2 regions of the Streptomyces cinereospinus genome follow, and region 1 is predicted to be linked to the other one. Evidence: predicted binding sites of a transcription regulator. Region 1 holds the regulator's gene; the other holds the start of a gene.
What was found. Region 1 encodes HspR, which represses chaperone genes until heat shock. Its sites were predicted from a motif close to TTGAGNNNNNNNNNCTCAA; they were not measured.

Region 1 (15,795 bases):
CGGGACATGACGCCGTCCGGCGCGGTCGTGGCGTCGTCGACCATGCCGGTGTGGCGCTCGACGGCGGCCCGGGTTTCTGCTGGTAGGTCCTGCCACTCGATGCGATCCACCCGCGGTCTCCTGCGTTGGTCGGTCAAAGGAGGCCGGCCCCCGGCCTGGCCACAGCGTGGCACAGACGGGAGGCCGGCGGAGGCACCGTCAGGGATGGAACGGGCTGTCCGAGCAGTTCGCGTGGCACTGCGAGCACTCGGCGAGGTCCAGCTCGGGCCAGAACTCCATGTCGATCTCGTACCCGGCGAGCGTGATCGCGTCGACCGTCCGGGCCCGGAGGGCCTTGCCGCCCCCGTGCTCCTCCGGGTCGAGGAAGCCGGGCTGGTGGTCCAGGAATCGGCCGAACCTCTCTTCGCAGAACTCCCGGTAAGCCTTGGTGTGGAGCAGGAAGGCGTGCCAGAAGTCGTCCGCGAGGGGCGACGGGCTGAGCGGCTTGTCGCTGTAGTCGCACGCGGCGAGGAAGGCGAGCATCTGCCCGACGCCGCGGTCGGCCTTCTCCTCGGTCAGCTGCGGGAACTTGGCGCGCATGTTGTCGACCAGGGTCTCGCGCAGTTCCGTGCTGATCAGCGTCCGCGCGTCGGTCGTGGTGCGCTTCTGTGCGGTGGTCACGTTCCGTGCCTCCTTGTGTTGGGGTGGTGCTTCGGACGTGGTGGTGCGCACCGCGGCAGGCCCCGGTTGGCGGCCTCGGCCGCGGTGGAGTCCCCGCCCGCCCAGGGGGAGCAGGAAGCATCCGGGCGGGCGGGGGGCCTTATGCCGCTTCCGGGGCGGCGTCGGGGATGCTCAGCGCCGGACCGTCGGCTCGCGGGCTGTCGAAGCCGGTGCCTACGAGCATCCCGAGACAGGTGAAACCGGTAGCCGTGCCGATGGCCCAGAGGACGCTGAGGAAGAACCCGACAGGATCGGAGAGACGCCGTAAGCGGGCGGACGCGTGGCGGGCGCTCACAGCTTGCCGCCGCGTGCCGAGTCGCGCAGTTCGAGAATGCGCCCAACCTGATAGGCGTACAGCTCCAGCTGCGCGGGGTCGAGCAGGAGCAGGGATTCGCTGGTCCCGCCGTCCTCGTAGTGGACGGTGATAGGTAAGCCACCTTGCTCGGCGCGCTGGTCGTACATCACGTCTCGCTTCTGCGGCGTGATGTGTGTGACCTGAGCGGGGACGGGGCGCAGGGTTGTTCCGTCGTAGGGGGCGGACCACTCGTCGCCGCCTCCAGGCGGCACCAGGCCGTAGGTCCGTCTGCCGTCGCCGGGCAGAGCCACGACGACACCGATCTCGCCCTTGGCGGTGTCCTGAGCGAGGTCGCCAAGTCGGGGGTAGAACGGTGCGGCGGTCCCTGACTCGCCGCCCTGCGAAAGGAGATGGGGGGTTCCTCGTCGAGTCATGCCCCTGACGCTAAGAGCGCGCCAGGGGCCCAATATGAATCAGAGGAATACAACCCTCATCCGTCGAGGTGGAACCGGTCTGACATGCGACGCAGCTTCTCACGCGTCGCGGAGCGCTCGGCGTAGACGATGCTCCGCAGCGTCGAACGGGCCATGGGGTGGTTCCGCACCAGCTGTGGGGCGATGCGCTCGGCGGTCTCCAGTTCGGCGAGAGCCCTGTCGCGGTTTCCGTCCCACAGCCAGGCTCGGGCGAGGTCCATGTGGTGGTGTCCCTGCCGGGAGTTGGGCAGGGCGGCGATCAGTTCGGGGCCCGTACGACGGTTTATCGCCAGCGCTCGGGTCTGGTCGCCGGATTCGAGCGCCACGCTGATCGCGTGAATCTGCACGTTGCCCGGTGAGAACGTCACTGAATGGCGGTCGTAGACCGGTGGGCCCTGGTGGTTCGTGATGCGTTCTGCGGCGGCGCGGGCATGCGCGATGCGGTCCTCTGACTCCGACGGCCGGCCCGCACGTGCGGCCGACACGGCGGCGCGGAGGTGCAATGATCCCCACATCCGAACGGCGAGGGGATCGCCGAGGTCATAGTCGTCCTGGATGCTGCCGAGGGCCTTGTCGGACAGTGACAGGGCGTCGTCCCAGTCGGCGGTCGCCCACATGTCCCATACGCGCATCCAGTCGGCGAGTGCGGGCATGACGGGGTCACCGGACAGGCGGGCGGACCAGGCCGCACGCTCGGCGGCCATGGTGATCAGTTCGGCGTGTCCGAGGGCGTGGGCGGCCGTGTGGGCGAACTTGCAGGCGACGGCGTAGATGGCGTACGCCTCTTCGCGTTCGTGGCCGCTGGAGACCTCGGCGAGCGCCCGCGCCTCGCGTAGCAGGTCCGGCAGCACACGCAGGATGGCCACGTTGGCGGCGGCGTCTCGTAGACGGTGCAGCCTGGTCATGTCGCGCCATAGTTCGCTCGACGGCCGGGGGGTGCCCTCGAACACCGGCGTGAGGTCGTAGCGGCGTAGTTCACGCAAGATGGACGCGGCGGCGACCTGCCACTGATTGTCAGCCGGGCTGCTGGTGTATGGGCGCCCGATCAGGTCGTTGGGATGAACGTGAAGCTCAGCCGCGATGGCGTTGAGCAGGCCGACGCGGTCGATCTCGATTTGTCCGCGTTCCATCTTGGACACCCACGCCTGAGACTTCCCCAGGGCGGCGGCGAGGTCCGCCTGTGGCATGCCCAGGCGCAGGCGCGCGCGGCGAACACGGCGGCCGATCTCCTCGGCTTCTTCCAGCATGCGTGGGGCTCCATCCGTTCGGGCTCTCTCAGGAACGGTACCCATGAGGCGCGGTTGGCGTCCTCCGTGGCGGCAGAACAACAGAACGCCCCCGATAGGTCATGTGGCCAGTACTTCGCCGTCTTGCCCGAGGCCCGAGGGCAGGGCCTCGGGCGTGTTCTGTGGCGGGCCGCGATGCACTGGGGGCAGTCCCATGGCGCCGCGTACCAGCTCCTACAGACAGAGGTCGGGGGCCCCTCGGACAGGCTGTGTCAGTCGGAAGGGCTGACCTCTCTCGGGTTCAGCCACACCACACGGGCGTAGTGGGCCTGACCTACGACAACGAAAGACCGGACCACCCCTTGGCCTGGACAGCATCCGGGGTGGTCCGGTCGCGGAAGCCCTGATCAGGACCCCGGTGCCGATGGTACCGGGGTGGTCGTCGTGCCCAGAGTCCGGCTGATCCCAACCCCGTCCCCGACTTGTCGAGTTGGAAAGGAGCGTGCGGCGTGCGGTTCGGCCGGCCTCGTTGTCCTGGTGAGCTGATGGGTGGTGCACGTTACATCGCGTCCGGCTGGAGCGGCTTTGGCCGGTGGCCTGCCCGGTCTGGGGTGCGCGCGCTCTCGGGGAGCGCGGACTACACCGTGCCCAGCTTCACTATCGACAGCAGGGCGACCAGCTGGATCGCCGACGCGCCCAGCGCCTTCGGCCACGGCAGGTCGTGGGACCTGGACACCATCAGCGTCAGCAGCGCGCCGCCGGCGACCCAGGTGGCCCAGCCCAGGATCTGCACGAAGGGGGCGTCGCCGCCCAGGAACGTCGCGACGACCAGACGGGGCGCGTCCGTGATGGACATGATCAGCATGGAGAGGCCGACCGTCGGCTGCCACGCCCCGTCGCCGCCCAGCTGCCGGGCCAGGGTGTGGGTGACCACGCCCAGGACGAACGAGCTGAGCACCATCGCGACGGCCGTCATCAGCACGATCGGGACGGCGTTGGAGAGGGTGGCGTTGATCGCTTCCTCGCGGGTGTCGTCGAAGCCGAAGACCGCGAGCAGGCCGTAGAGGAAGGTCACGACGAGGGCGGGGCCCCACACCGTGTAGTCGCGCATCCGCAGGAAGGTCTGGTTGGGGGCCAGGACGATGCCGCGCAGCAGTTCCTTCCAGCGCAGGCGCGGGCCGGCCGGGGCGGCCGGGGCCGCGCCGGCGCGGTAGGTGCCGCCCTGGCTGTAGGGGTCCTCGCCGATCGCGAAGGCCTGGGTGTGGCCGGGGTTGTTCGCGGCGTACGGGTCCGGTCCGCCCTGCTGGTAGGCGCCGCCGTCGCCGAAGTACTCCGGCTCGCCGCCGCCCGGACCGCCGTGACCGCCGTTCGTCTGCGGCCAGGGGGTGTCCCCGTAGCTCTGCTGACCCGGGTACGGGCGCGGCTGCGGGGCCGGGGGATAGCCGTACGACGGTCCCTGCGGCGCCTGCTGTCCGTGCGGGGGGTGTTGCGGTCGCGTGTGCGGGGCGCGGTCGTTGCGGCCGCCGCGTCCGATCCTGAATCCAGCCACGTCATCGAACGTACCTGGTCTGGGCGGGCGGTGGGCCGGGCCCGGGGTTCCGGGCCCGGCTTTGCTGCCGAGCTGTGACATCCCTTACGGGCCCCGTCCGCGATCCCTTACGGATGCCGTCCGCGATCCCTCAAGGGCTCGCGGGCCGTGCGGGGGCCGTTGGGATCGCCTCATGGGGCGACGACCCGGCCGAACGCCGCGTTGCCCTTGAGGCCGACGGTGGCGGCGGTGAAGACGCCGCTGGTGGTGAGGCCGGTGGAGGTGCCGGGCAGGACGACGCCGCGCCGGCCTCGTTCTCGTGCGCGGTGCCGACGACCAGCTCGGCCCTGTCGTTCCGATGGAGGTCGGCCAGGCGGACGCGGTGGTGCCCGAAGGAATCGCCTTGCTCGTTGCCGCCGGGCACGCCCGCGGTGTCCTGGCGGTACGCCTGGGCGCCGGTGCACTCGGACTCCGCGGCGCCGGGGACGCCGGCGGAAATCGGGAACGGCCGTCCGGCACGCCGTCCGCCGGGCGCACAGGGCAGGATGGAGCCATGAGCGTAGTGAAGATCAATGTGCTGACCGTGCCCGCCGAGCAGCGGGAGGTCCTGGAGAAGCGGTTCGCCTCCCGCGCCCACGCCGTCGAGAGTTCGGACGGCTTCGAATGGTTCGAGCTCCTGCGCCCGGTGGACGGCACCGACAACTACCTGGTCTACACCCGGTGGCGGGACGAGGAGTCCTTCCAGGCCTGGATGGAGGGCCCGATGAAGGCCGCCCACCAGGGCACCGGGGAAGGCGGGGAACGCGGGGAAGGCGGGGAGCGCCCCAGGCCCGCCGCCTCCGGCTCGGCCCTGTGGTCCTTCGAGGTGGTCCAGCAGGCGGCGCCGAAGGGCGCGTAGCACCGGGCGGCGCGCGGGTGCGGGACCCCGTGCCTGGCGTCGCGCCCGCGCCGTGCCTGGCGTCGCGCCCGCGCCGTGCCTGGCGTCGCGCCCGCGCCGCGCCCGACGCCGCACCCGCACCCTCAACCGCGCCCGGCGTCGGCCCCGCGCCCAGCGCTCCATCCGGCGTTCACCGCAGGGCCCGGCCCCGTCGCGCGAAGCCGATCAGGGCGGAGACGGCGGCGGTCGCGGCGAGGCTCCCGACCAGGACCATCGCGACGCCGAGGGCGAACAGGCCGCTGGCGTCGTCCGACCAGTCGTACCAGGCGGCGGCGGTCAGGCCGGCCGGGACGCCCCAGACGCCGCCCGCGAGGCGGGGCCGAGCGGCTGCCCAGCACACCGGCGCCAGCAGGGTCAGGGCCAGCCCGGCGACCTGCCAGGCCTCGTAGGGACCGGTCGTCGTGCCGTCGGCCCGCACGTCCCGCTGCTGGTCCCAGCCCAGCCAGGCGGCCCACAGCGCCACCGCGAGCACGGCCGGCGCGAGGACGGTGAGCACGGGGTGCACGGATTTCGTCAGTCGTCGTTACACGGCCCCAGCGTCCCGGCCCGGGGTGCGGTCGGCCTGCGCGCGGGTACTCAGATACGGCCTGAGTACCCGGCGGCCCGTACCCGGGACGGGCGTCCCGGCCGTCAGGCCGGCCGGATGTTCTGGGTGGCGTGGAAGACGTTGTCCGGGTCGTACGTCCGCTTGACGCGGGCGAGACGGTCGTAGTGGCCGCGGTACGTGGCCCGCACGCGCCCGGGGACCTCGTCCTCGCCGAGGAAGTTCACGTAGGAGCCGCCCATGGAGTACGGGTGCGACTCCTCCCAGTAGTCGACGCACCACCGCCGGATGGTCTCGGCGTGCGCGGGGTCGGGGTCGACGCCGGCGAAGACGCCGGACCAGACGGCGTCCCGGTAGCCCCAGGCGGTGTCGTCGGGGCCGACCCGGTGGGCCGCGGCGTCCACCGGGTACAGATGCATCAGCGACAGCGGACTCGGCAGGTTCTGCCCGTGGGCGAGGTGCACGTCGACGGCCGCGTCCGGGATGCTGTCGAAGAAGTCGCCGCGCCAGTACCACTGGTACCCGGTGGGGATCAGCTCGTCGAAGCTGCTCTGCAGCGCGGGGTACGGCACCGGTGCCGCGAAGTGGAAGGCGGGCGGGGCGGGTTCGCGGACCGGCGCGAACGCCTCGTCCAGGCGGCCGGGGTCGCCGGTGTGGCACCACACGACGCCGCACACCTTCCGCCCGTGGATCTCCTCGGGGAACGGCGGGCCCGGCGGGACGGTGAACAGGGTGAAGAAGCCGTACACGTCCTCCGGGGCCTGCGGGAGGAAGTCGCGGTACCACGTGAGCACCTCACGGGTGCGGTCGACCGGCCACACGGTGATCCCGAACCCGACCGTGCCCACCGGGTGCAGGCGGTAGGTGAACGAGGTCACCACCCCGAAGTTGCCGCCGCCGCCGCGCAGGGCCCAGAACAGGTCCGGGTGCTGGTTCTCGTCGGCGGTGACGAAGCTGCCGTCGGCCAGGACGACGTCCGCCGCGAGCAGGTTGTCCACGGTCAGGCCGTACTTGCGGGTGAGGTAGCCGTGGCCGCCGCCCAGCGTCAGGCCCCCGACGCCCGTCATCGACACGATGCCCGAGGGGGTCGCGAGGCCGAAGGCGTGGGTGGCGTGGTCGAGGTCGCCGAGCAGGCTGCCACCGCCCACCTGGGCGGTCCGGGCGGCCGGGTCGACGCGCACCCACCGCATCGGTGACAGGTCGACGGTGACCCCGCCGTCCACCAGGCAGAGTCCGGGGCCGCTGTGCCCGCCGCCGCGGACGGCCAGGTCCAGTCCCCGCTCGCGGACGAAGGCGACGGCGGTCATGACGTCCCCGGCGTCGGCGCAGCGGGCGATGGCGGCGGGGCGTCTGTCGATCATCGCGTTGTAGATCCTGCGGGACCGGTCGTAGTCGGGATCCTGGGGGCCCGTGACCGGCCCGCGCAGGGCGGTCCTCATCGCGTCCAGTGTCGAGGTGTCCATGCGCGTCTCCCGGAAGAACCAGAGGAATCAGAGGGACCGGAGGAATCAGAGGAACCAGAGGAACCGGGTGAGGCGGACCGGAGAGATGGAAGACACCGGAGACACCGGAGAAGCCGGAGAAGCCGGAGAACCGAAGAGAAGGTGGGTCCGCTTCCCGCGAGCCGGGCCGTTCCGGCGCGGAAGGCTCACTCGTTCCCGCTGACACCACCAGCGTCCCGCCGCCTCACGCGCCCCGCAAAACGATCTGCATGCCGCGGAGCGAAAACGCCGGCGCCCCCCGTCCGCCAAGGACAGGGGGCGCCGGACACCTCGTCAGGGGCCGGTCACGGGGCCGGTCACTTCACCGGCTCGGGCGCCGGCTCGGACGCCGCGTCGGCCGGACCCTCGGGGGTCACCGGCGTCCGGACGGAGTCCAGCAGCAGCTGGGCGACGTCGACGACCTGGACGGACTCCTTGGCCGTCCCCTCGTTCTTCCGGCCGTTGACCGAGTCGGTGAGCATGACCAGGCAGAACGGGCAGGCGGTGGAGACGATGTCCGGGTTGAGGGACAGGGCCTCGTCGACGCGCTCGTTGTTGATGCGCTTGCCGATCCGCTCCTCCATCCACATCCGCGCACCACCGGCGCCGCAGCAGAAGCCGCGCTCCTTGTGGCGGTGCATCTCCTCGTTGCGGACGCCGGGGACGCTGGCGATGATCTCGCGCGGGGGCGTGTAGATCTTGTTGTGGCGGCCCAGGTAGCAGGGGTCGTGGTACGTGATGATGCCCTCGACCGGGGTGACCGGGGTCAGCCTGCCCTCGTCCACCAGGTGCTGGAGCAGCTGGGTGTGGTGGATGACCTCGTAGTCGCCGCCGAGCTGCGGGTACTCGTTGCCGAGGGTGTTGAGGCAGTGCGGGCAGGTGGCGACGATCTTCTTCGCCGACTTCGGCTTGCGCGACTCCTCGGTGACCTTGCCGTCGTCGTCCATCTCCTCGCCGAAGGCGGCGTTGAGGGACATGACGTTCTCCATGCCGAGTTCCTGGAACAGCGGCTCGTTGCCCAGGCGGCGGGCGGAGTCACCGGTGCACTTCTCGTCGCCGCCCATGATCGCGAACTTCACGCCCGCGATGTGCAGCAGCTCGGCGAAGGCCTTGGTGGTCTTCTTCGCCCGGTCCTCCAGGGCGCCGGCGCAGCCGACCCAGTACAGGTACTCGACCTCGGTGAGGTCCTCGATGTCCTTGCCGACGACCGGGATCTCGAAGTCGACCTCCTTGAGCCACTCCAGGCGCTGCTTCTTCGCCAGGCCCCAGGGGTTGCCCTTCTTCTCCAGGTTCTTGAGCATCGTGCCCGCCTCGGACGGGAACGCCGACTCGATCATGACCTGGTAGCGGCGCATGTCGACGATGTGGTCGACGTGCTCGATGTCGACGGGGCACTGCTCGACGCAGGCACCGCAGGTGGTGCAGGACCACAGCACGTCCGGGTCGATGACGCCGTTCTCCTCGGCGGTACCGATCAGCGGACGCTCGGCCTCGGCGAGGGCGGCGGCGGGCACGCCGGCCAGCTGCTCCTCGCTCGCCTTCTCCTCGCCCTCCGTCGTCCGGCCGCCGCCGGCCAGCAGGTAGGGCGCCTTGGCGTGCGCGTGGTCGCGCAGCGACATGATGAGCAGCTTGGGGGAGAGCGGCTTGCCGGTGTTCCAGGCCGGGCACTGCGACTGGCAGCGGCCGCACTCGGTGCAGGTGGAGAAGTCCAGCAGGCCCTTCCAGGAGAAGTGCTCGACCTGGGAGACGCCGAAGACGTCGTCCTCGCCGGGGTCGGCGAAGTCGATCGGCTTGCCGCCGGACGTCATCGGCTGGAGCCCGCCGAGGGCCGTCTCACCGGTGGCGTTGCGCTTGAACCAGATGTTCGGGAAGGCCAGGAAGCGGTGCCAGGCCACGCCCATGTTCGTGTTGAGCGAGACCGTGATCATCCAGATCATGGTCGCGCCCAGCTTGATCATGGCGAAGAAGTACACGAGGTTCTGCAGCACGCCCACGCTCAGGCCCTTGAAGGCCAGCACCAGCGGGTACGAGGCGAAGTACGCGGCCTCGTAGTGGTCCACGTGGTGGAGCGCGCCCTCCAGGCCGCGCAGCACGTAGATCGCCAGGCCGATGACGAGGATGACGTACTCGACGAAGTACGCCTGGCCCATCTTGGAGCCGGTGAACCGCGACTTGCGGCCGGCCCGGGAGGGCAGGCTCAGCAGCCGGATCACCATCAGGACGGCGATGCCGAGGGTGGTCATGGCCGCGATGAACTCGATGTAGAGCTCGTACGGCAGGAAGCCGCCGATGACCGGGAGCGTCCAGTCGGCCTGGAAGAGCTGGCCGTAGGCCGTGATGATGGTCGGCGGCAGGGTCAGGAAGCCGATGGCCACGAACCAGTGGGCGACGCCCACGATGCCCCAGCGGTTCATCCGCGTATGGCCGAGGAACTCCCTGACCAGCGTCACACTGCGCTGGTAGGGGTTGTCGGTCCGGCTGCCGGCGGGCACGGGCTGACCGAGCCTGAAGTGCCTGACGAACTGGCCGACGGCGCGTGCGAGCAGCGCGACACCGACCACGGTCAGGACCAGCGACACGATGATCGCGGCGAGTTGCATGGGGAGGCTCCTCGGGCCTGCGAGGGAGATTACTAAGCGGTAACTTACCCAGTTCGTTCGAGACTACCCGCATCCCGTGCCGCACTGTAGCCAGGTGTGGGGTGATCTGAGTCGCTGAGGGTCACCTCAAAGGCGTTGAACGTGCTAGTCGTACCAAATAGTTAGATTGGCACTTAATGCCAGAGTGTGCCCCATGAGGCCACGCCGCCGTCGGCCCTCCCCGCAGGCGGTTGCGCGTAAGGAGCGGACAAGACTTGAGCCCGGATGACTCAGGTCTGTTGACCCGAGCCCGGCCGTCGTGCACACTTGAGCCTGTTGCACTCAAGTCAGCTGGAGGAACCAACCATGGCACGTGCGGTCGGCATCGACCTGGGCACGACTAACTCCGTCGTCAGCGTTCTGGAGGGCGGCGAGCCCACCGTCATCACCAACGCCGAGGGTGCCAGGACCACGCCGTCCGTCGTCGCCTTCGCCAAGAACGGCGAGGTGCTGGTCGGTGAGGTGGCCAAGCGCCAGGCCGTGACCAACGTCGACAGGACCATCCGGTCGGTCAAGCGCCACATGGGCACCGACTGGAAGATCGAGCTCGACGGCAAGCCCTTCAACCCGCAGCAGATCAGCGCCTTCGTGCTGCAGAAGCTGAAGCGGGACGCCGAGGCCTACCTGGGCGAGAAGGTCGCCGACGCGGTCATCACCGTCCCGGCGTACTTCAACGATGCCGAGCGCCAGGCCACCAAGGAGGCCGGCGAGATCGCCGGCCTGAACGTGCTGCGGATCGTGAACGAGCCGACCGCCGCCGCCCTGGCCTACGGCCTGGACAAGGACGACCAGACCATCCTCGTCTTCGACCTCGGCGGCGGTACGTTCGACGTCTCGCTGCTGGAGATCGGCGACGGCGTGGTCGAGGTCAAGGCCACCAACGGTGACAACCACCTCGGTGGCGACGACTGGGACCAGCGTGTCGTCGACTACCTGGTCAAGCAGTTCCAGTCCGGCCACGGCGTGGACCTGAGCAAGGACAAGATGGCGCTCCAGCGCCTGCGCGAGGCCGCCGAGAAGGCGAAGATCGAGCTGTCCTCGTCCACCGAGACCTCGATCAACCTGCCGTACATCACGGCCTCCGCCGAGGGCCCGCTGCACCTGGACGAGAAGCTCACCCGCGCCCAGTTCCAGCAGCTGACCGCGGACCTGCTGGAGCGCTGCAAGACGCCGTTCCACAACGTCATCAAGGACGCCGGCATCTCCATCAACGAGATCGACCACGTCGTCCTCGTCGGCGGCTCCACCCGTATGCCCGCCGTCGCCGAGCTCGTCAAGGAGCTGACCGGCGGCAAGGAGGCCAACAAGGGCGTCAACCCGGACGAGGTCGTCGCCATCGGCGCCTCGCTCCAGGCCGGTGTCCTCAAGGGCGAGGTCAAGGACGTCCTGCTGCTCGACGTCACCCCGCTGTCCCTCGGCATCGAGACCAAGGGCGGCATCATGACCAAGCTGATCGAGCGCAACACCACGATCCCGACGAAGCGCTCCGAGATCTTCACCACGGCCGAGGACAACCAGCCGTCGGTGCAGATCCAGGTCTACCAGGGCGAGCGCGAGATCGCGGCCTACAACAAGAAGCTCGGCATGTTCGAGCTGACCGGTCTGCCCCCGGCGCCGCGCGGCGTGCCGCAGATCGAGGTCTCCTTCGACATCGACGCCAACGGCATCATGCACGTCACGGCGAAGGACCTCGGCACCGGCAAGGAGCAGAAGATGACCGTCACCGGCGGCTCCTCGCTGCCGAAGGACGAGGTCGACCGGATGCGCCAGGAGGCCGAGCAGTACGCGGAGGAGGACCACCGCCGCCGCGAGGCCGCCGAGACCCGCAACCAGGGCGAGCAGCTGGTCTACCAGACCGAGAAGTTCCTCAAGGACAACGAGGACAAGGTCCCCGGCGAGATCAAGACCGAGGTCGAGGCCGCCCTCACCGAGCTGAAGGAGAAGCTCAAGGGCGAGGACACCGCCGAGATCCGCTCCGCCACGGAGAAGGTCGCCGCCGTCTCCCAGAAGCTGGGCCAGGCCTTGTACGCCGACGCCCAGGCCTCCCAGGCGGCCGCGGGTGACGCCGGCGAGCAGCCCAGGGCCGACGACGACGTGGTCGACGCCGAGATCGTGGACGACGAGCGCAAGGACGGTGCCGCGTGACGGAGGAGACCCCGGGCTTCGAGGAGAAGCCCGACGTCCCCTCCGGCGCCACTCCCGACGACGCCGAGCCGAAGGCCGCCTCCGAGGAGGGGGCGGCCCCGGCCGGGGACGCAAGCACAGATGCCGGTCTGCTGGCCCAGCTGGACCAGGTGCGCACGGCGCTGAGCGAGCGCACCGCGGACCTCCAGCGGCTCCAGGCCGAGTACCAGAACTACCGCCGCCGGGTGGAGCGGGACCGGATCACGGTCAAGGAGATCGCCGTCGCGAACCTCCTGACCGAGCTGCTTCCGGTGCTCGACGACATCGGGCGGGCCCGGGAGCACGGCGAGCTGGTCGGCGGCTTCAAGTCCGTCGCCGAGTCGCTGGAGACCGTGGCGGCCAAGATGGGCCTTCAGCAGTTCGGCAAGGAGGGCGAGCCCTTCGACCCGACGATCCACGAGGCCCTGATGCACTCGTACGCGCCGGACGTCACGGAGACGACCTGCGTCGCGATCCTCCAGCCGGGGTATCGCATCGGCGAGCGCACCATCCGCCCCGCGCGGGTGGCGGTCGCCGAGCCCCAGCCGGGCGCGCAGACCGTGAAGCCCGCCGAGGAGGGCGAGCCGAAGGCCGACGACAAGGAGAACGGTGGCCCGGACGAGGGCTGATGCTGAACGGATGAGGAAGGAGGGACGTCGAGGATGAGCACCAAGGACTTCATCGAGAAGGACTACTACAAGGTCCTCGGCGTCCCCAAGGACGCCACCGAGGCCGAGATCAAGAAGGCGTACCGCAAGCTCGCCCGCGAGTTCCACCCGGACGCCAACAAGGGCAACGTCAAGGCCGAGGAACGCTTCAAGGAGATCTCCGAGGCGAACGACATCCTCGGCGACCCCAAGAAGCGCAAGGAGTACGACGAGGCCCGCGCGCTGTTCGGCAACGGCGGCTTCGGCCCGGGCCCCGGCGCCGGCGGCGGCACCTTCAACTTCGACCTGGGCGACCTCTTCGGGGGCGCCCAGGGCGGGGGCGCGGGCGGCGGCTTCGGCGGCGGACTCGGTGACGTCTTCGGGGGCCTGTTCAACCGGGGCGGCGCGACCGGCACCCGGACCCAGCCGCGGCGCGGCCAGGACATCGAGTCCGAGGTCACCCTCAGCTTCACCGAGGCGATCGAGGGCGCGACCGTCCCGCTGCGCATGTCCTCGCAGGCGCCGTGCAAGGCCTGCTCCGGCACCGGCGACGCCAACGGCACCCCGCGGGTGTGCCCGACCTGCGTCGGCACCGGCCAGGTGGCGCGCGGCTCCGGCGGCGGCTTCTCGCTCACCGACCCGTGCCCGGACTGCAAGGGCCGCGGTCTGCTGGCGGAGAACCCCTGCGAGGTCTGCAAGGGCAGCGGCCGCGCCAAGTCGTCGCGGACCATGCAGGTGCGCATCCCGGCCGGGGTCTCGGACGGCCAGCGGATCCGGCTGCGCGGCAAGGGCGCGCCCGGCGAGCGGGGCGGCCCGGCGGGCGACCTGTACGTGGTCGTCCACGTCAAGGAGCATCCGGTCTTCGGGCGCAAGGGGGACAACCTCGTCGTCGTCGTGCCGGTGACGTTCGCCGAGGCGGCCCTCGGCGGCGAGGTCAAGGTGCCGACCCTGGGCGGCCCCCCGGTCACCCTCAAGCTGCCGCCGGGCACCCCGAACGGCCGCACGATGCGGGCCCGGGGCAAGGGCGCGGTCCGCAAGGACGGCACCCGTGGCGACCTTCTGGTCACCGTCGAGGTGAGTGTCCCCACGGACCTCACGGGGAAGGCTCGTGACGCGCTGGAGACGTATCGCGAGGCGACCGCGGGGGAGGACCCGCGGGCGGAGCTGTTCCAGGCCGCGAAGGGAGCGTGAGTCACGCCATGGACACCAACGGCCGTCGACGCAACCCGTATGAGCTGACCGAGGAGACCCCGGTCTACGTCATCTCGGTGGCGGCCCAGCTGTCCGGCCTGCACCCGCAGACCCTGCGCCAGTACGACCGCCTGGGGCTGGTGTCTCCGGACCGCACGGCCGGCCGCGGCCGCCGCTACTCGGCCCGCGACATCGAGCTGCTCCGCCAGGTGCAGCAGCTGTCGCAGGACGAGGGCATCAACCTGGCCGGCATCAAACGCATCATCGAACTGGAGAACCAGGTCGCGGCGCTCCAGTCCCGCGTCGCCGAACTCCAGTCCGCGCTGGACGGCGCGGCGGCGGCGATGCAGCAGCGCGAGGCCGCCGTGCACGCCTCCTACCGGCGCGACCTGGTGCCGTACCAGGAGGTGCAGCAGACGAGCGCGCTGGTGGTGTGGCGGCCGAAGAAGGCCAAGGACTAGGAAGGCCAAGGACTAGGAAGGCCAAGGACTAGTAAGGCCAAGGACTAGTAAGGCCAAGGACTAGTAAGGCCAAGGACCGCGAAGAAGGCCGAGGACCGGTCAGCGCGCACAGGTGAGGGGCCCGGAGAATCCTCCGGGCCCCTCACCTGTCTCATGCCATCTGTCTCACGTCACCTGGGTCACAGCCAGGGGTCCCAGATGCCGTACGCCCGCTCCCACATGACCTTCTCGCGGCCGGCCGGATCGCTGTAGACGGCCCGGTAGTAGTACAGCCCGAGCCGGTCCTCGTGCACCGTGCGGTCCAGGTGGGACTCCGGGGCGCCGGCCGCGCCCGTGGCGAGCGCGGTCCATGCGGCGGTGACCGGGTCCCACCGCTCGTAACGGTAGTCGGTCCAGTCCTCGCACGGCGGGTCGTAGATGGTCTCGCCGCAGCGGACGTGGAGCTCCGGGTACTGGTCCGTGCGGACGTCGGTGCCGGTCCAGCCCGGCGGGCGGGTGTCGGGCAGGGCGACGGAGACCGCCGCCCACTGCAAGGTCTCCGGGCCCTCGTCCAGGTACACGCGGTCGGTGGCGGCCACCCGGTAGACGTGCTCGCGCCCGTCCGGCAGCGTCGGGCAGAGGATCTCGGTCTCGGCCAGCGAGTCGCCCGTCACACAGCCCGCCGTCCACACCGTCTCCCCCGTGTCCGGGTCGGTGCTGCCCTGCCGGACGTGGTAGCCGATGACGTCGTCGTCGGCCGGCGGGTTCCAGGTGAGGCGGACGCCCATCGGGATGACCTCGGCCGTCAGGTCGGTGACCGCGGCGGGGCGCCGGGTGTCGTCGGTGGTGGCGGTGACCGGCTCGCTCGGCCGGGAGCGGTGCCCGTACCGGTCGACCACGACGATCCGGTACTCGTACGCGGTCTCGGACGCGCCGGTCCCCTCCAGGCAGTGCGAGTGGACGACCTGGGCGGCCGCCGCGTAGCCGGGGTCGTGCGCGTCCACCGTGCTGTACGTGTAGCTGTGGGGCGGCTCCAGCGGCCCCTCGCCGCCGAGCGGCGGCGAGCACTGCTCCACGGTCGTGCTCTGCCCGGTCGCGGGGTCCGTCCGGACGATGTGGTACGTCGACGGGTGGCGCTCGTCGGCGGCCCACGGGTCGGCGCTGCGCCAGGCCAGCTCCACGCCCTTCTGCCAGGACGACCGGGTGTAGAGCCGGTACGGCGCGATCGCCTCGGGCCGGTCCGCCATCCGCATCAGCACCTCGGCGGGCGCGGAGGCGTTGCCCAGGGCGTCCACCGCGCGGACCGCGTACCGGTACTCGTCCGCCAGCGCCACCTGCTGCCGGGGCACCACGTCGGTCACCGTGGTGGCGGCACCGGTGAGGGCGTTCACGTATCCGCCGGTGGCCGGGTCGCGCTGGAGCACCTGGTACGTGGCGGCGTCCGCCACGGGGGTCCACACCAGGTGCGGGACGCCGGCGTCGTAGTCGATCCGGAGGTCGGCGGGGACGGCCGGCGGGACCGTGTCGAAGAG
Region 2 (15,795 bases), on a different contig from region 1:
CGCCGCTGGGCCAACACCACCGAACTCGTCCTCGCCGCCCTGGCCTCCCTCGACGCCGCCGCGGTGATCCATCAGCGCCTCGACAACGGCGAACTCCGAGCCGACCTGATAGAGATACTCACCGGTCTGGTCGCCATTTTGGACACCACAGCCGGACGCGCCTTCCGGTCGCTCCTGACACAGCCGGAACGCCATCCCGACCTCCACGCGAAGGTACTGGCCCTCTTCGTGCAACCGGGCGAGGAAGTGATCGCCGACGTGTTCCGCGCTGCGTCCGACCGGGGCGAGATCGACCACCGGGTGATCACGCCCCTTCTGGTGAGCAGCGGTCCCCAACTCGTCCTCGGCCAGCACATCGCCGCCGGCCGCGTCACCGAATCCGAGATCACCGCAATCGTCGACGAGATGATCCTCCCCGCAGCCGCCCGGATACCGCTGGCACTCACCACAGGCGAATCCGACCGGACGTAGACATACCGGGCGCGGAGATCCCGGCCGTTCAGCGACTCTTCGATTCTGGTGACAGAAAGACTGCCGGATGAGCGCCTGTGACAAGTCGGATGCCTCGTTGATGACAACCAGGCTGCCTCGGCCGTCCCTGTTGACCAGCTCAGCCGGTCCTGCTGGTGACGACTTCTGAGCTTCGGCTCATCCCGCAACCGGTCGGCGATGCGGATCCGGTCATCCCCGCGCAGCTGTCTGGACAGACCAGGAGGCGGTACCACCGTGTCGACCGGTGGTACCGCCCTCTGCCTGCGGTCGGCGCTGCGGCCGTTACGCCATCGCCGGCCGGTCCTCTCGTTGATGCCGACGATGCGGCATGCCTCCTCGTTGCTCAGGCCAGGCCCCGATGCGTGAGCCGGGAGTATGCCTCCCGCTCACGCACCAAGTGCTCGCCACCCCTGAACTACTGTCCGCAGCTCCCGGGTCTTGACGTCCATCGCATCCCCCGAACCGGGACGTTGCGACGACCACCAGAACGGAGGCTCCACGGGACCCGGGCCTTGCCTTCCACTCCGGTCACGTCCGCCCCCGGCTCCACACCGCGGGTGCGCCTCACGCCGCGACCGGGACCTCCGGCACCGCGCCGTGCGTGGCCGGCGCGAGCGCCAGCTCCAGGACCTGGCGGACGTCGGTGACGGTGCGGACGTCGAGCTTGTCCAGCACCTCGGCCGGGACGTCGTCCAGGTCGGGCTCGTTGCGCTTGGGGATGATCACGGTGGTGACGCCCGCCCGGTGCGCGGCGAGCAGCTTCTGCTTCACCCCGCCGATGGGCAGCACCCGGCCGGTCAGCGACACCTCGCCGGTCATCGCCACGTCCGTGCGGACCAGGCGCCCGGAGAGCAGCGAGGCCAGCGCGGTCGTCATGGTGATGCCCGCGCTCGGGCCGTCCTTCGGCACCGCGCCCGCCGGGAAGTGGATGTGCACGCCCCGGTCCTTCAGGTCGGCGACCGGCAGCTCCAGCTCGGCGCCGTGGCTGCGCAGGAAGGACAGCGCGATCTGCGCGCTCTCCTTCATCACGTCGCCCAGCTGGCCCGTCAGCGTCAGGCCCGCCGCGCCCGTCTCGGGGTCGGCCAGCGACGCCTCGACGTACAGCACGTCACCGCCCGCCCCCGTGACCGCGAGGCCGGTGGCCACACCCGGCACCGAGGTGCGCCGCTCCGCCGGGTCCTGGGCGGACTCGGGGACGTGGTGCGGCCGGCCGATCAGGTCCCGCAGGTGCTCATCGGTGACGGTGAACGGCAGCTCCCGCCGGCCCAGTTCGTGCTGGGCGGCCACCTTGCGCAGCAGCCGGGCGACGGACCGCTCCAGGTTGCGCACGCCCGCCTCGCGCGTGTACTCGCCGGCCAGCTTGCGCAGCGCGCTCTCGTCGAGGGTCACCTCGTCCCGGTCCAGCCCGGCGCGCTCCAGCTGACGCGGCACCAGGTGGTCCCGGGCGATGACGACCTTCTCGTCCTCGGTGTAGCCGTCGAGGCGGACCAGCTCCATCCGGTCGAGCAGCGCTTCCGGGATGGCCTCCAGCACGTTGGCGGTGGCGAGGAAGACCACGTCGGACAGGTCGAGTTCGACTTCCAGGTAGTGGTCGCGGAAGGTGTGGTTCTGCGCCGGGTCCAGGACCTCCAGCAGGGCCGCGGCCGGGTCGCCCCGGAAGTCGGACCCCACCTTGTCGATCTCGTCGAGCAGCACGACCGGGTTCATCGACCCGGCCTCCTTGACGGCGCGGACGATCCGGCCGGGCAGGGCGCCGACGTAGGTCCGCCGGTGGCCGCGGATCTCGGCCTCGTCGCGCACGCCGCCCAGGGCGACCCGGACGAACTTCCGCCCCATGGCGTGCGCCACGGACTCACCGAGGCTGGTCTTGCCGACGCCGGGCGGTCCGACCAGGGCGAGCACGGCACCGCCGCGCCGCCCGCCGACGACGCCGAGGCCGCGCTCGGCACGCCGCTTGCGCACCGCCAAATACTCGGTGATCCGCTCCTTCACGTCCTCCAGACCGGCGTGCTCGGCGTCCAGCACGGCCTTCGCGCCCTGGATGTCGTAGGCGTCCTCGGTCCGCTCGTTCCACGGCAGTTCGAGCACCGTGTCGAGCCAGGTGCGGATCCATGAGCCCTCGGGCGACTGGTCGGAGGCCCGCTCCAGCTTGTCGACCTCCTTGAGCGCGGCCTCGCGCACCTTCTCGGGCAGGTCGGCGGCCTCGACGCGGGCGCGGTAGTCGTCCGACTCCTCGCCCTCCTGCTCGCCGTTCAGCTCGCGCAGCTCCTTGCGGACGGCCTCCAGCTGCCGCCGCAGCAGGAACTCCCGCTGCTGCTTGTCGACGCCCTCCTGGACGTCCTTGGCGATGGTCTCGGCGACGTCCTGCTCGGCGAGGTGGTCGCGCAGCTGCTGGGTGGCGAGCTTCAGGCGGGCGACCGGGTCGGCGGTCTCCAGCAGCTCGACCTTCTGGTCGAGGGTCAGGAACGGCGAGTAGCCCGAGTTGTCGGCGAGCGCGGACACGTCGTCGATGGCCTGCACCCGGTCGACGACCTGCCAGGCACCGCGCTTCTTCAGCCAGGCGGTGGCAAGCGCCTTGTACTCCTTGACCAGTTCGGCGACGTGCCCGGGCACCGGGTCCGGGACGCTCTCGTCGAGGCTGGTCCCCTCGACCCACAGCGCGGCGCCCGGCCCGGTGGTCCCGGCACCGATCCGCACCCGTCCCCGGCCCCGGATCAGGGCACCCGGGTCACCGTCGGCGAGCCGGCCGACCTGCTCGACGGTGCCCAGAACACCCGTGCTCGCGTACGTGCCGTCGACCCGGGGCACCAGCAGCACCTTGGGCTTCCCGGCCGTGGACCGGGCGGCGGCCTGCGCGGCCTCCACCGCCGCCCGGACATCTGCGTCGCTCAGGTCCAGCGGAACCACCATCCCGGGCAGGACGACCTCGCCGTCGAGCGGCAGCACGGGCAGGGTGAGCGGTGTGGACGTCGAAGCCATGATCTCCCCTTCGGCAGTCAAGTTGAGCTATGCCGACTCAATGCTCGGGCGGAGCACATTGTTCCCCGGGGCGCGTTCGCTGTCAGCGATCACGGCGAGGGAGGGACCCCGCCGGGCACAACGCCGCGCCGGACCGGCGCATGCCCGGGCGGCGGTCCGGCACCGCGCCCGTCAGGCACCGTCAGACACCCGCAGCCGCGCCCCACCCGTCCGGCGGCCGTCCCGCCGGACGGGTGGGGGCGCCCTCCCTGCCGTCCCCTTCGGCGGCGCGGGGCCCGTAATTCCGTCAACAATCCGTCAGAGAAGTGCCAGGATGGACCGATGGTCACCGTCTACGACATTCCCGAAGTCCTGGACCGTCGCGAGGGCCCGTACGGCGAGGTGGTGCTGCGGCGGCACGGGGCGCTGCTCCAGATCATCGCCAACGGCTGCTTCCTGATGGACACTTCGGACGGCCGTTCGGAACGGCTGCTGGTCGACGCGGCGCTGGACGCCCTCGACGGGCGCCCCGGCCCGCGGGTCCTGATCGGCGGGCTCGGGGTCGGATTCTCGCTCGCACATGCCTGCGGCAACCCCCGCTGGGGCCGGGTCACGGTGGTCGAGCGGGAGCGCGCGGTCATCGACTGGCACCGCGCGGGACCCCTGTCCGAGGTGTCCGGCAGCGCGCTGGCGGATCCCCGGACGCGGATCGTCGAAGCGGATCTGCTCGATTACGTCAAAGAGACGTGCGCCATGTTCGACGCGCTGTGCCTGGACATCGACAACGGACCCGGCTGGACCGTCACGGAGGCCAACGCGGGACTGTACTCCGGGGACGGACTCGCAGGCTGCGCTCGGGTGTTGCGACCGGGCGGGGTGCTCGCCGTGTGGTCGGCGAGACCCTCCCCGGAATTTGAAGGAACCTTGCGGAATGCCGGTTTCCGGCATGTGCGTACCGAAGAGATCCCCGTTGCCCGGGGCGTTCCCGACGTCGTGCACCTCGGCGTCCGACCTGAATAGCCGAGCTGCGGTGACTCCCCGTACGCTGCTCCCCTGACGCCGATCATTCAAGCGTCAATCGCAGTCATGGGATCACCCCACGGATTCCGGAAAGCACACTTCAGGGGCGGGCGATGGAGCAGACACACACCTCCCACAACGGCACGGCGGCGGCCACCCCGGGCGCACAGCGCCGGGTCCTGGTGGTGGAGGACGACCCGACGATCGTCGACGCCATCGCGGCCCGCCTGCGCGCCGAGGGGTTCCTCGTGCAGACCGCCGGTGACGGTCCGGCCGCCGTCGACACCGCCGAGGCCTGGCAGCCCGACCTGCTGATCCTCGACATCATGCTGCCGGGCTTCGACGGCCTGGAAGTCTGCCGCCGGGTACAGGCCCAGCGGCCGGTGCCGGTACTGATGCTCACCGCGCGCGACGACGAGACCGACATGCTGGTGGGTCTCGGCGTGGGCGCCGACGACTACATGACGAAGCCTTTCTCCATGCGTGAGCTGGCCGCCCGCGTGCACGTCCTGCTGCGCCGGGTGGAGCGGGCCGCGATCGCGGCCGCCACCCCGCGCACCGGCATCCTGCGCCTCGGCGAGCTGGAGATCGACCACGCGCAGCGCCGGGTCCGGGTGCGCAGCGAGGACGTCCACCTCACGCCCACCGAGTTCGACCTGCTGGTGTGCCTGGCGAACACCCCGCGCGCGGTGCTCTCCCGTGAGCAGCTGCTGGCCGAGGTGTGGGACTGGGCGGACGCCTCCGGCACCCGGACCGTCGACAGCCACATCAAGGCGCTGCGCCGGAAGATCGGCGCCGAGCGGATCCGCACCGTGCACGGCGTGGGCTACGCGCTGGAGACGCCGACGCCATGAGCGAGGGGCGGCCGGCCGCGCGGAGGAGTCCCGGGGAGCCCTGGGGCGGCGTACGCCCGTTCTCGATCAAGACCAAGCTGGGCGCGCTGGTCGTCATCTCGGTGCTGATCACCACCGGCCTGATGATGATCGCCATGCGCACCGAGACCGAGCTGCGCTTCATCACGGTCTTCTCGATGATCGCCACCCTGCTGATAACGCAGTTCGTGGCGCACTCGCTCACCGCCCCGCTGGACGAGATGAACGCGGTGGCCCGCTCCATCTCGCACGGCGACTACACCCGCCGGGTGCGCGAGAACCGCTGGGACGAACTGGGCGACCTGGCCGTCACCATCAACCGCATGGCCGACGACCTGGAGGCCCAGGACCGCCAGCGCAAGGAGCTGGTCGCCAACGTCTCGCACGAGTTGCGCACCCCCATCGCGGGGCTGCGCGCCGTGCTGGAGAACATCGTGGACGGCGTCACGGAGGCCGATCCCGAGACCATGCGCACGGCCCTGAAGCAGACCGAGCGGCTGGGGCGGCTGGTCGAGACGCTGCTCGACCTGTCCCGGCTGGACAACGGCGTCGTCCCGCTGAAACAGCGGCGGTTCGAGGTGTGGCCGTATCTGTCCGGGGTGTTGAAGGAGGCCAACATGGTCGCCTCCGCGCGCGCGGACATCGCCTCCGGCTCCGGCAGCCACACCCGTGCGGACGTCCATCTGCACCTCGACGTGTCCCCGCCGGAACTGACCGCGCACGCGGACCCGGAGCGGATCCACCAGGTCGTCGCGAACCTGATCGACAACGCGGTCAAGCACAGCCCGCCGCACGGCCGGGTGACGGTCAGGGCGCGGCGCGGGGCGCGCGCGGAGTCGCTGGAGCTGGAGGTGCTGGACGAGGGCCCGGGCATTCCGCGCTCGGAGTGGCACCGGGTCTTCGAGCGGTTCAACCGGGGTGCGGTCAGCCGTCCGCACGGCCCCGGCAGCGACGGCGGCACCGGCCTCGGGCTGGCGATCGCCCGCTGGGCGGTGGATCTGCACGGCGGCAGGATCGGGGTGGCCGAATCCGAGCGGGGTTGCCGGATTCTTGTCACCCTTCCGGGTCTACCTTCTGCGCCAAGTTGACGTAAAGTTCGAGACGGAGCCACAAGATCCACGGGCGTCCGCGCAGTCGGACACGTGTGATCAGCCACAGGCCCGCGTCGCGTGCGCGCCGGGTCGCGCTGGCCGCATCCCTTTAACCGTGCAACCGCGCTTGTTTCCCGCCATTTCAAGCCCCGAAACGCGCCCTCCGATGTGACTTACACGACGATGAACGGGCCCGACCTCACCTTCTCGGTCATGGAGGCGTAGCCTTTATTCCCGCTGTCCATAACCTTGTGAAGCGGAAGAGGGCGGTTGCCGCCGTGTCGCCACAGTCCCCCAGTAACGCATCGAGTGCCTCGACCGACGCAGACCAAGCGGGCAAGAATCCCGCTGCCGCGTTCGGTCCGAACGAGTGGCTCGTCGACGAGATCTATCAGCAGTACCTCCAGGACCCGAATTCGGTAGACCGCGCCTGGTGGGACTTCTTCGCCGACTACAAGCCGGGGGCGGCCGCCACCCCGGCACCGGCGGCTGCCGAGGCCGCGGGGGCCGCGGAGACCACCAGCAGGGCTCAGGCTCCCGCCCAGGCCGCTCCGGCTCCCGCCCAGGCGGCCCCGGCCGCCGCGGCGGCCCCGAAGCCCGCCGCGGCCGCTCCTGCCCCGGCCAAGGCCCCGGCTCCCGCCCCGGCCGCCGCCAAGCCGCAGCCGAAGCAGCAGCCGAAGGCCGCCGCCGAGCCGGCCGCCGAGGCCCCGCAGGGCCCGGAGCTGATCACGCTGCGCGGCCCGGCCGCCGCCGTCGCGAAGAACATGAACGCCTCGCTGGAACTGCCGACCGCCACCTCGGTCCGCGCGGTCCCGGTGAAGCTGCTCTTCGACAACCGCATCGTCATCAACAACCACCTCAAGCGGGCCCGGGGCGGGAAGATCTCCTTCACGCACCTCATCGGCTACGCGATGGTGCAGGCCATCAAGGCCATGCCGGCGATGAACTGGTCGTTCGGCGAGAAGGACGGCAAGCCGACCCTGGTCAAGCCGCCGCACGTCAACCTCGGCCTCGCCATCGACCTGGTCAAGCCGAACGGCGACCGCCAGCTGGTCGTCGCGGCGATCAAGAAGGCCGAGACGCTGAACTTCTTCGAGTTCTGGCAGGCCTACGAGGACATCGTCCGCCGCGCCCGCGACGGCAAGCTGACGATGGACGACTTCACCGGCGTCACGGTCTCCCTGACCAACCCCGGCGGCCTCGGCACGGTCCACTCCGTGCCGCGTCTGATGCCCGGCCAGTCGGTGATCATGGGCGTCGGCTCCATGGACTACCCCGCGGAGTTCCAGGGCACCTCCCAGGACACCCTGAACAAGCTCGGCGTCTCGAAGGTCATGACGCTCACGTCGACCTACGACCACCGGGTGATCCAGGGCGCCGCCTCCGGCGAGTTCCTCCGCCAGGTCGCCAACCTGCTGCTCGGCGAGAACGACTTCTACGACGGCATCTTCGAGGCGCTGCGCATCCCCTACGAGCCGGTCCGCTGGCTCAAGGACATCGACGCCTCCCACGACGACGACGTCACCAAGGCCGCCCGGGTCTTCGAGCTGATCCACTCCTACCGGGTCCGCGGCCACGTCATGGCCGACACCGACCCGCTGGAGTACCAGCAGCGCAAGCACCCCGACCTGGACATCACCGAGCACGGTCTCACCCTGTGGGACCTGGAGCGCGAGTTCGCCGTCGGCGGCTTCGCCGGCAAGTCGATGATGAAGCTGCGCGACATCCTCGGCGTGCTGCGCGACTCGTACTGCCGCACCACCGGCATCGAGTTCATGCACATCCAGGATCCCAAGCAGCGCAAGTGGATCCAGGACCGCGTGGAGCGCCCGCACGCCAAGCCGGAGCGCGAGGAGCAGCTGCGCATCCTGCGCCGGCTGAACGCGGCGGAGGCCTTCGAGACCTTCCTGCAGACGAAGTACGTCGGCCAGAAGCGCTTCTCGCTGGAGGGCGGCGAGTCCGTCATCCCGCTGCTGGACGCGGTGCTGGACTCGGCCGCCGAGTCCCGTCTGGACGAGGTCGTCATCGGCATGGCCCACCGCGGCCGCCTGAACGTCCTCGCCAACATCGTCGGCAAGTCGTACGCGCAGATCTTCCGCGAGTTCGAGGGCAACCTCGACCCGAAGTCGATGCACGGCTCCGGCGACGTGAAGTACCACCTGGGCGCCGAGGGCACCTTCACCGGCCTGGACGGCGAGCAGATCAAGGTCGCCCTGGTCGCGAACCCCTCCCACCTGGAGGCGGTCGACCCGGTCCTGGAGGGCGTCGCCCGCGCCAAGCAGGACATCATCAACAAGGGCGGCACGGACTTCACCGTCCTGCCGGTGGCGATCCACGGCGACGCGGCCTTCGCGGGCCAGGGCGTGGTGGCCGAGACCCTGAACATGTCGCAGCTGCGCGGCTACCGCACCGGCGGCACGGTCCACATCGTCATCAACAACCAGGTCGGCTTCACCGCCGCCCCCGAGTCCTCCCGTTCGTCGATGTACGCGACGGACGTGGCGCGGATGATCGAGGCCCCGATCTTCCACGTGAACGGCGACGACCCGGAGGCCGTGGTCCGCGTCGCGCGGCTCGCCTTCGAGTTCCGCCAGGCGTTCAACAAGGACGTGGTGATCGACCTCATCTGCTACCGCCGCCGCGGTCACAACGAGTCGGACAACCCGGCCTTCACCCAGCCGCTGATGTACGACCTGATCGACAAGAAGCGCTCGGTGCGCAAGCTCTACACCGAGTCCCTGATCGGTCGCGGCGACATCACCCTGGAAGAAGCCGAGCAGGCGCTCCAGGACTACCAGGGCCAGCTGGAGAAGGTCTTCACCGAGGTCCGCGAGGCCACCTCGCAGCCGGCGACGGTCGCGACGCCGGACGCGCAGCCCGAGTTCCCGGTCGCCGTGAACACCGCCGTGTCCACGGAGATCGTCAAGCGGATCGCCGAGTCCCAGGTCAACATCCCCGACCACATCACCGTCCACCCGCGTCTGCTGCCGCAGCTCCAGCGCCGGGCGTCGATGGTCGAGGACGGCACGATCGACTGGGGCATGGGCGAGACCCTCGCCTTCGGCTCGCTGCTCCTGGAGGGCGTCCCGGTCCGCCTCGCGGGCCAGGACTCCCAGCGCGGCACCTTCGGCCAGCGGCACGCGGTCATCATCGACCGCAGCACCGGCGAGGAGTACACGCCGCTGCAGTACCTCTCCGAGGACCAGGCGCGGCTGAACGTCTACAACTCCCTGCTCTCCGAGTACGCGGCGATGGGCTTCGAGTACGGCTACTCGCTGGCCCGCCCGGACGCGCTGGTGCTGTGGGAGGCGCAGTTCGGCGACTTCGTCAACGGCGCGCAGACGGTCGTGGACGAGTTCATCTCGTCGGCGGAGCAGAAGTGGGGCCAGACCTCCGGCGTCACCCTGCTCCTCCCGCACGGCTACGAGGGCCAGGGCCCGGACCACTCGTCCGCGCGCCCGGAGCGGTTCCTCCAGCTCTGCGCCCAGAACAACATGACGGTCGCCATGCCGACCTCGCCGTCGAATCACTTCCACCTCCTGCGGTGGCAGGTGCACAACCCGCACCACAAGCCGCTGGTCGTCTTCACCCCGAAGTCGATGCTGCGCCTGAAGGCGGCCGCGTCGAAGGCGGAGGAGTTCACCACGGGCGGCTTCCGCCCGGTCATCGGCGACGCCTCGGTGGACCCGGCGGCGGTGCGCAAGGTCGTCTTCTGCGCGGGCAAGGTCTACTACGACCTGGAGGCCGAGCGGGTCAAGCGCGGCGTCACGGACACGGCGATCATCCGCATCGAGCGGCTGTACCCGCTGCCGGGTACCGAGCTCCAGGCGGAGATCAAGAAGTACCCGAACGCCGAGAAGTACCTGTGGGCCCAGGAGGAGCCGGCGAACCAGGGTGCCTGGCCGTTCATCGCCCTCAACCTGATCGACCACCTCGACCTGGCGGTCGGCGCGGACGTCCCGCACGGTGAGCGCCTGCGCCGCATCTCGCGCCCGCACTCCTCGTCCCCGGCCGTGGGTTCCGCCAAGCGGCACCAGGCGGAGCAGGAGCAGCTGGTACGGGAGGTCTTCGAGGCCTGAGCCGCCGAGCGACGGCCGGCTGCGTGAAGGCCCGGTCCCGGTTTCCCGGGGCCGGGCCTTCGGCGTGTGCCGAACCGTCGCGGGCCGTGCGGCGCCTGCCCTCCGCGGCACCCCGCACCAGTACGTAGGCTTGTTCCGCCACCACCGGCCCACCACCGGCACACCACCGGCACGTACGAACGCAGGAGAGCAGCACCATGTACTTCACCGACCGCGGCATCGAGGAGCTGGAAAAGCGGCGGGGCGAGGAAGAGGTCACCTTCGAGTGGCTCGCCGAGCAGCTGCGGACGTTCGTCGACCTGAACCCGGACTTCGAGGTGCCGGTGGAGCGGCTGGCGACGTGGCTGGCGCGGCTGGACGACGAGGACGACGAGTAGGCCCGGCGGGGCCGGCAGGACGAGCACGACGAGCAGGACCAGGAGGTCTCCTCCGCCGGTCCGCCGCGAGTGGGGACTGGGCGCCTTCGGGCGCCCTTCCGCGTTCCCCGGGGCCTGTTCGACTCTCCTGGAGCCGTTTCGCCTTTCCAGGGGCCCCTTCGCGCCTCCGGCGGCCCTTTCGCGCCTCTGGGAGGGGCGAAAGTCGGCGTAATCACCGGAAAGAGTGTCTTGACTTCGGAGCACCACGATATATCGTGAATGAGGTCAGACGCGATATGGCGCGTAGCGGTCCGCCTGTCGCGGTTCCGCGTGTCACGGTCCGTGCATCCGGTCCGTGCATCCGGTCCGTGCATCCGGTCCGTGCGCGGCCCGGCAGGTCGAGGAGGTCAGTACCATGCCCGAATGGTCCGTCGCCGAGCCGCGGAAGCTCACCTTCGACGAACCCGTGAGCGAGCTCCAGGTACGCATCGTCAACGGAACGGTGAACGTGGTGGGCACCGACGAGGGTTCCGCCCGCCTGGAGGTCGGCGAGCTGGAGGGGCCGCCCCTCGTCGTCACCCTGCGGGACGGCACACTCACGGTGGCGTACGAGGACCTGCCCTGGAAGGGCTTCCTGAAGTGGCTCGACCGCAAGGGCTGGCGCCGCAGCGCCGAGGTGTCCCTGGCGGTCCCGGCGCACACGCACGTCGAGGTGGGCGTCGTCAGCGCCGCCGCCGTGGTCTCCGGGATCGAAGGGCGCGCCGAGGTCAGGGGCGTCTCCGGGGACACCACGCTCGTCGGGCTCGCGGGCCCGGTCCGCGCGGACACCGTCTCGGGGAGCGTGGAGGCCCAGGCACTCGGCGGCGACCTGCGCTTCCACTCCGTCTCCGGGGACCTGACCGTGGTCGAGGGCGCGGGCTCCTCGGTCCGGGCCGACTCGGTCAGCGGCTCGATGATCGTCGACCTGGACCCGACCGGCGGGCCCAGCGACGTCGGCCTGACCAGCGTCTCGGGCGAGATCGCCATCCGGCTGCCGCACCCGGCGGACGCGGAGGTGGAGGCCAACACCGCGAGCGGTGCCGTCTCCAACGCGTTCGAGGACCTCCGCGTCACCGGCCAGTGGGGCGCCAAGCGGATCACCGGCCGGCTCGGCGCGGGCAACGGCCGGCTGAAGGCCACGACCGTCTCCGGTTCGATCGCCCTGCTGCGCCGCCCGCCCGCCGAGGACGACGGGCCCCGGCCCGGCCCGGCGGACGGGCCGCGGAACACCTCGGGGGACCATGCGCATTCCGGTCCGGGGGGCGAGGACACCACGCCGACCAGCGCCCCGGCCGGTGGCACGACCGACAAGAAGGTGCTCTGACATGCCCCCCGTCTTCGCTCACGGCCGCCTCCGCCTCTACTTGCTCAAGCTGCTCGACGAGGCCCCGCGACACGGTTACGAGGTGATCCGCCTTCTGGAGGAGCGCTTCCAGGGGCTGTACGCGCCGTCGGCGGGCACCGTCTACCCGCGCCTGGCCAAGCTGGAGGCCGAAGGCCTGGTCACCCACACCACCGAGGGCGGCCGCAAGGTGTACGCCATCACGGACGCCGGACGCGCCGAGCTGGCCGACCGCAGCGGCGAGCTGGCCGACCTGGAGCTGGAGATCCGCGAGTCGGTGGCGGAGCTGGCCGCGGAGATCCGGGCCGACGTCCGGGGCGCGGCGGGCGATCTGCGGCGCGAGATGCGGGCGGCGATGACCGAGGCCCGCAAGGAGGGCCCGGTCGACGGCGACGCCGGGGACTTCGGCGAGTACGCCGACCAGGAGGCGTGGCGCGCCGCGAAGGAGGAGATGCGGCGGGTCAAGCAGGAGTGGAAGGAGCAGGCCAGGCGCGCCAAGGACGAGAGCCGCCGGGCCCGCGAGGAGGCGCAGCGGGCGCGGCGCCAGGCCAAGGAGGCGCAGGACCGGGCCCGGGCGCAGGCGCAGGAGGAGGTGCAGCGCATCGCCCAGCGGGTGCAGGAGCAGGTGCAGGACCACTTCGCGCGGGGCGACTGGCCGACGGGGCTGCGCGAGGGACTGACGGAACTGGCCAAGGAGTTCGGCGAGTTCGGGAAGGGCTTCGGCAAGGAGTTCGGCAAGGACTTCGGCTTCGGCCGCGGCGGAGCGACCGGGCCGGCACCGGCACCGGAGCACTCGGCCACTGCGGAGGACTTCCCGGCCGCGTACGAGCCGGGCTGGTCCCACGACGACTCCACCACCGGCGACCCGGCCCGCGACCTGGACCGTCTCCTCGACCGCTTCCGCGACGACATCCGCGACGCGGCCCGCGACCACGGGGTGACGCCCGAGCAGCTGCGGGACGCCCGCCGCCATCTGTCGACGGCGGCGGCACACATCGGGGCGCTGCTGAGGACTCCGAAGGCGTAGACACGCGGAACGCCGCCCGCCCGGGGAGCGAGCCACCCGGGCGGGCGGTCAGGGCGAGCGGACCGGCCGCCGCCGTACGGACCGACGCGCCGCGTCAGCCGTTGCTGAGCACGATCTTGCCGAACTGCCCGCCCGACGCCATCCGTTCGAAGCCCTCCCGGGCCCGGTCCATCGGCAGCACCTCGTCGATGACGGGGCGCACACCGGCAGCGGCGCAGAAGGACAGCAGGTCCTCCAGCTCGTCCTTGGTGCCCATCGTGGAACCGACGACCTTCAGCTCCAGGAAGAAGATCCGGGTCAGTTCGGCGTGGGAGGGCCGGTCACCGCTCGTGGCGCCGGAGATCACGACCGTGCCGCCGGGACGCAGCGACTTCACCGAGTGCGACCAGGTGGCGGCTCCGACGGTCTCGATGACGGCGTCGACGCGCTGCGGCAACCGCGCCCCCGGCTCCACCGCCTCCACCGCGCCCAGCTCCACGGCGCGCCTGCGCTTGGCCTCGTCCCGGCTGGTCGCGAAGACGCGCAGCCCGGCGGCCTTGCCGAGCACGATCGCGGCCGTGGCGACACCGCCGCCGGCCCCCTGCACCAGCACCGAGTCACCGGGACGCACGCCGGCGTTGGTGAAGAGCATGCGGTACGCCGTCAGCCAGGCGGTCGGCAGACAGGCGGCCTCCTCGAAGGAGAGCTCCTTGGGCTTGGGCAGGAGGTTCCAGGTCGGTACGGCGACCCGGTCGGCGAACGTGCCCTGGTAGCGCTCGGTGAGGATGGAACGGGGTTCCTCGGGGCCGACCCCGTGCCCCGTCTGGCCGATGACGGAGTGCAGGACGACCTCGTTGCCGTCCTCGTCGACCCCGGCGGCGTCACAGCCGAGGATCATCGGCAGGGTCTCCTCGGCGAGGCCCACCCCGCGCAGGGACCAGAGGTCGTGATGGTTGAGGGAGGCGGCCTTGACGTCGACGAGACTCCAGCCGGGCCTGGCCTCGGGGGCGGGGCGCTCCCCCGACTCCAGGCCGCTGAGCGGCTCGTCGCGGTCGATTCGGGCGGCGTAGACAGCGAACATGCAGCCGACGATAGGTTCCGGGAGGGGCCGGCGGAACGCCGGGGGCCTGTGAGACACACCCTCTTGCCAGGGAACACACCCGCCTGCAACCTCCGAGGGGCCGCGGGGCACCGCGCGACCGGCCCACGACCAACCGGCACCGGGCCACGCCCCCGTGGCCCCGAGGGAACGGCCCCGCCCAGACGGACGGGGCCATCCGGGCGAACGTCAGCGGCGGGCGACGCCCTCCGCCCGCGCCGCCGCGGCGACGGCTGCGGTGACCGCGGGTGCCACCCGCTCGTCGAACGGCGACGGAATGACGTAGTCCGCGGCGAGGGCGTCACCGACCACGCCCGCCAGCGCCTCGGCCGCCGCGATCTTCATGCCCTCGGTGATCCGGGACGCCCGCACCTGCAGCGCGCCGGCGAAGATGCCCGGGAACGCCAGCACGTTGTTGATCTGGTTGGGGAAGTCCGACCGGCCCGTCGCGACGACCGCCGCGTACTTGTGCGCCACCTCGGGGTGCACCTCGGGGTTCGGGTTGGCCATGGCGAAGACGAACGCGCCCTCGGCCATGGAGGCGACGGCCTCCTCCGGCACCGTACCGCCGGAGACGCCGATGAAGACGTCCGCGCCCGCCAGCGCCGCCTCCAGCGACCCCGAGAGCCCGGCCTTGTTGGTGAACCCGGCGAGGTCCCGCTTGACCGACGTCAGGTCCTCCCGGTCGGCGGAGACGACGCCCTTGCGGTCGGCGACCGCGACGTCCCCGATCCCGGCCTCGACCAGCATCTTCGCGATCGCGACACCGGCCGCGCCCGCACCCGAGATGACCGCCCGCAGATCGGCGAGCGTCCTGCCGGTCAGCCGCGCGGCGTTGCGCAGGGCCGCCAGCGTCACGACCGCCGTGCCGTGCTGGTCGTCGTGGAAGATCGGGATGTCCAGCCGCTCCTGGAGCCGGCGCTCGATCTCGAAGCACCGCGGCGCCGAGATGTCCTCCAGGTTCACCCCGCCGAAGGACGGCGCGAGGCGGACCACGGTCTCCACGATCTCGTCCACGTCCGTGCAGGCGAGCGCGATCGGCACCGCGTCCACCCCGCCGAACTGCTTGAACAGGATCGCCTTGCCCTCCATCACCGGGAGGGAGGCCTCGGGGCCGATGTCCCCGAGTCCGAGCACCGCCGTACCGTCGGTCACGACGGCGACGACGGACGATTTCCACGTGTAGTCGTGGACGAGTTCCGGCTGCTCGGCGATCGCGGTGCACACCTTCGCGACGCCGGGCGTGTACGCCAGGGACAGGTCGTCCTTGTCACGGACCGGCACGGTGGCCTGCACGGCCATCTTGCCGCCGCGGTGCAGCGCGAACGCCGGATCGAAGGATTCGAGGGGCTCTGCCCCTCCCTCCTGATCCGTACGGCTGTCGCTGCGAGGATTGACGATCTCCGCTGCCACTTTGTCTGACCCCTTAATGATCTGGTTT

Region 2: lon (endopeptidase La) is a predicted target of HspR. The motif match lies at 3,494-3,512, and genes of this name have one in related genera.

Annotation. Positions count from the first base shown of each region.
Region 1 is NZ_JBHMCY010000032.1:23,481-39,275, forward strand. Features, by position in the region: gene ACFF45_RS18195 (hypothetical protein) at 1-110, opposite strand, end outside; gene ACFF45_RS18200 (glycine-rich domain-containing protein) at 199-660, opposite strand; gene ACFF45_RS18205 (hypothetical protein) at 991-1,428, opposite strand; gene ACFF45_RS18210 (helix-turn-helix domain-containing protein) at 1,485-2,714, opposite strand; partial or broken gene ACFF45_RS18215 (GNAT family N-acetyltransferase) at 2,817-3,017, shown strand; gene ACFF45_RS18220 (Yip1 family protein) at 3,331-4,323, opposite strand; gene ACFF45_RS18225 (antibiotic biosynthesis monooxygenase family protein) at 4,775-5,119, shown strand; gene ACFF45_RS18230 (hypothetical protein) at 5,289-5,654, opposite strand; gene ACFF45_RS18235 (FAD-binding oxidoreductase) at 5,789-7,165, opposite strand; gene ACFF45_RS18240 ((Fe-S)-binding protein) at 7,501-9,783, opposite strand; gene dnaK (molecular chaperone DnaK) at 10,129-11,967, shown strand; gene grpE (nucleotide exchange factor GrpE) at 11,964-12,614, shown strand; gene dnaJ (molecular chaperone DnaJ) at 12,648-13,823, shown strand; gene ACFF45_RS18260 (heat shock protein transcriptional repressor HspR) at 13,832-14,284, shown strand; gene ACFF45_RS18265 (PA14 domain-containing protein) at 14,464-15,795, opposite strand, start outside.
Region 2 is NZ_JBHMCY010000005.1:68,640-84,434, reverse strand. Features, by position in the region: gene ACFF45_RS03925 (TetR-like C-terminal domain-containing protein) at 1-471, shown strand, start outside; gene lon (endopeptidase La) at 1,057-3,471, opposite strand; gene ACFF45_RS03915 (spermidine synthase family protein) at 3,793-4,470, shown strand; gene ACFF45_RS03910 (response regulator transcription factor) at 4,584-5,324, shown strand; gene ACFF45_RS03905 (sensor histidine kinase) at 5,321-6,430, shown strand; gene ACFF45_RS03900 (multifunctional oxoglutarate decarboxylase/oxoglutarate dehydrogenase thiamine pyrophosphate-binding subunit/dihydrolipoyllysine-residue succinyltransferase subunit) at 6,712-10,512, shown strand; gene ACFF45_RS03895 (DUF6104 family protein) at 10,710-10,889, shown strand; gene ACFF45_RS03890 (DUF4097 family beta strand repeat-containing protein) at 11,284-12,231, shown strand; gene ACFF45_RS03885 (PadR family transcriptional regulator) at 12,233-13,276, shown strand; gene ACFF45_RS03880 (zinc-binding dehydrogenase) at 13,371-14,336, opposite strand; gene ACFF45_RS03875 (NAD(P)-dependent malic enzyme) at 14,544-15,767, opposite strand.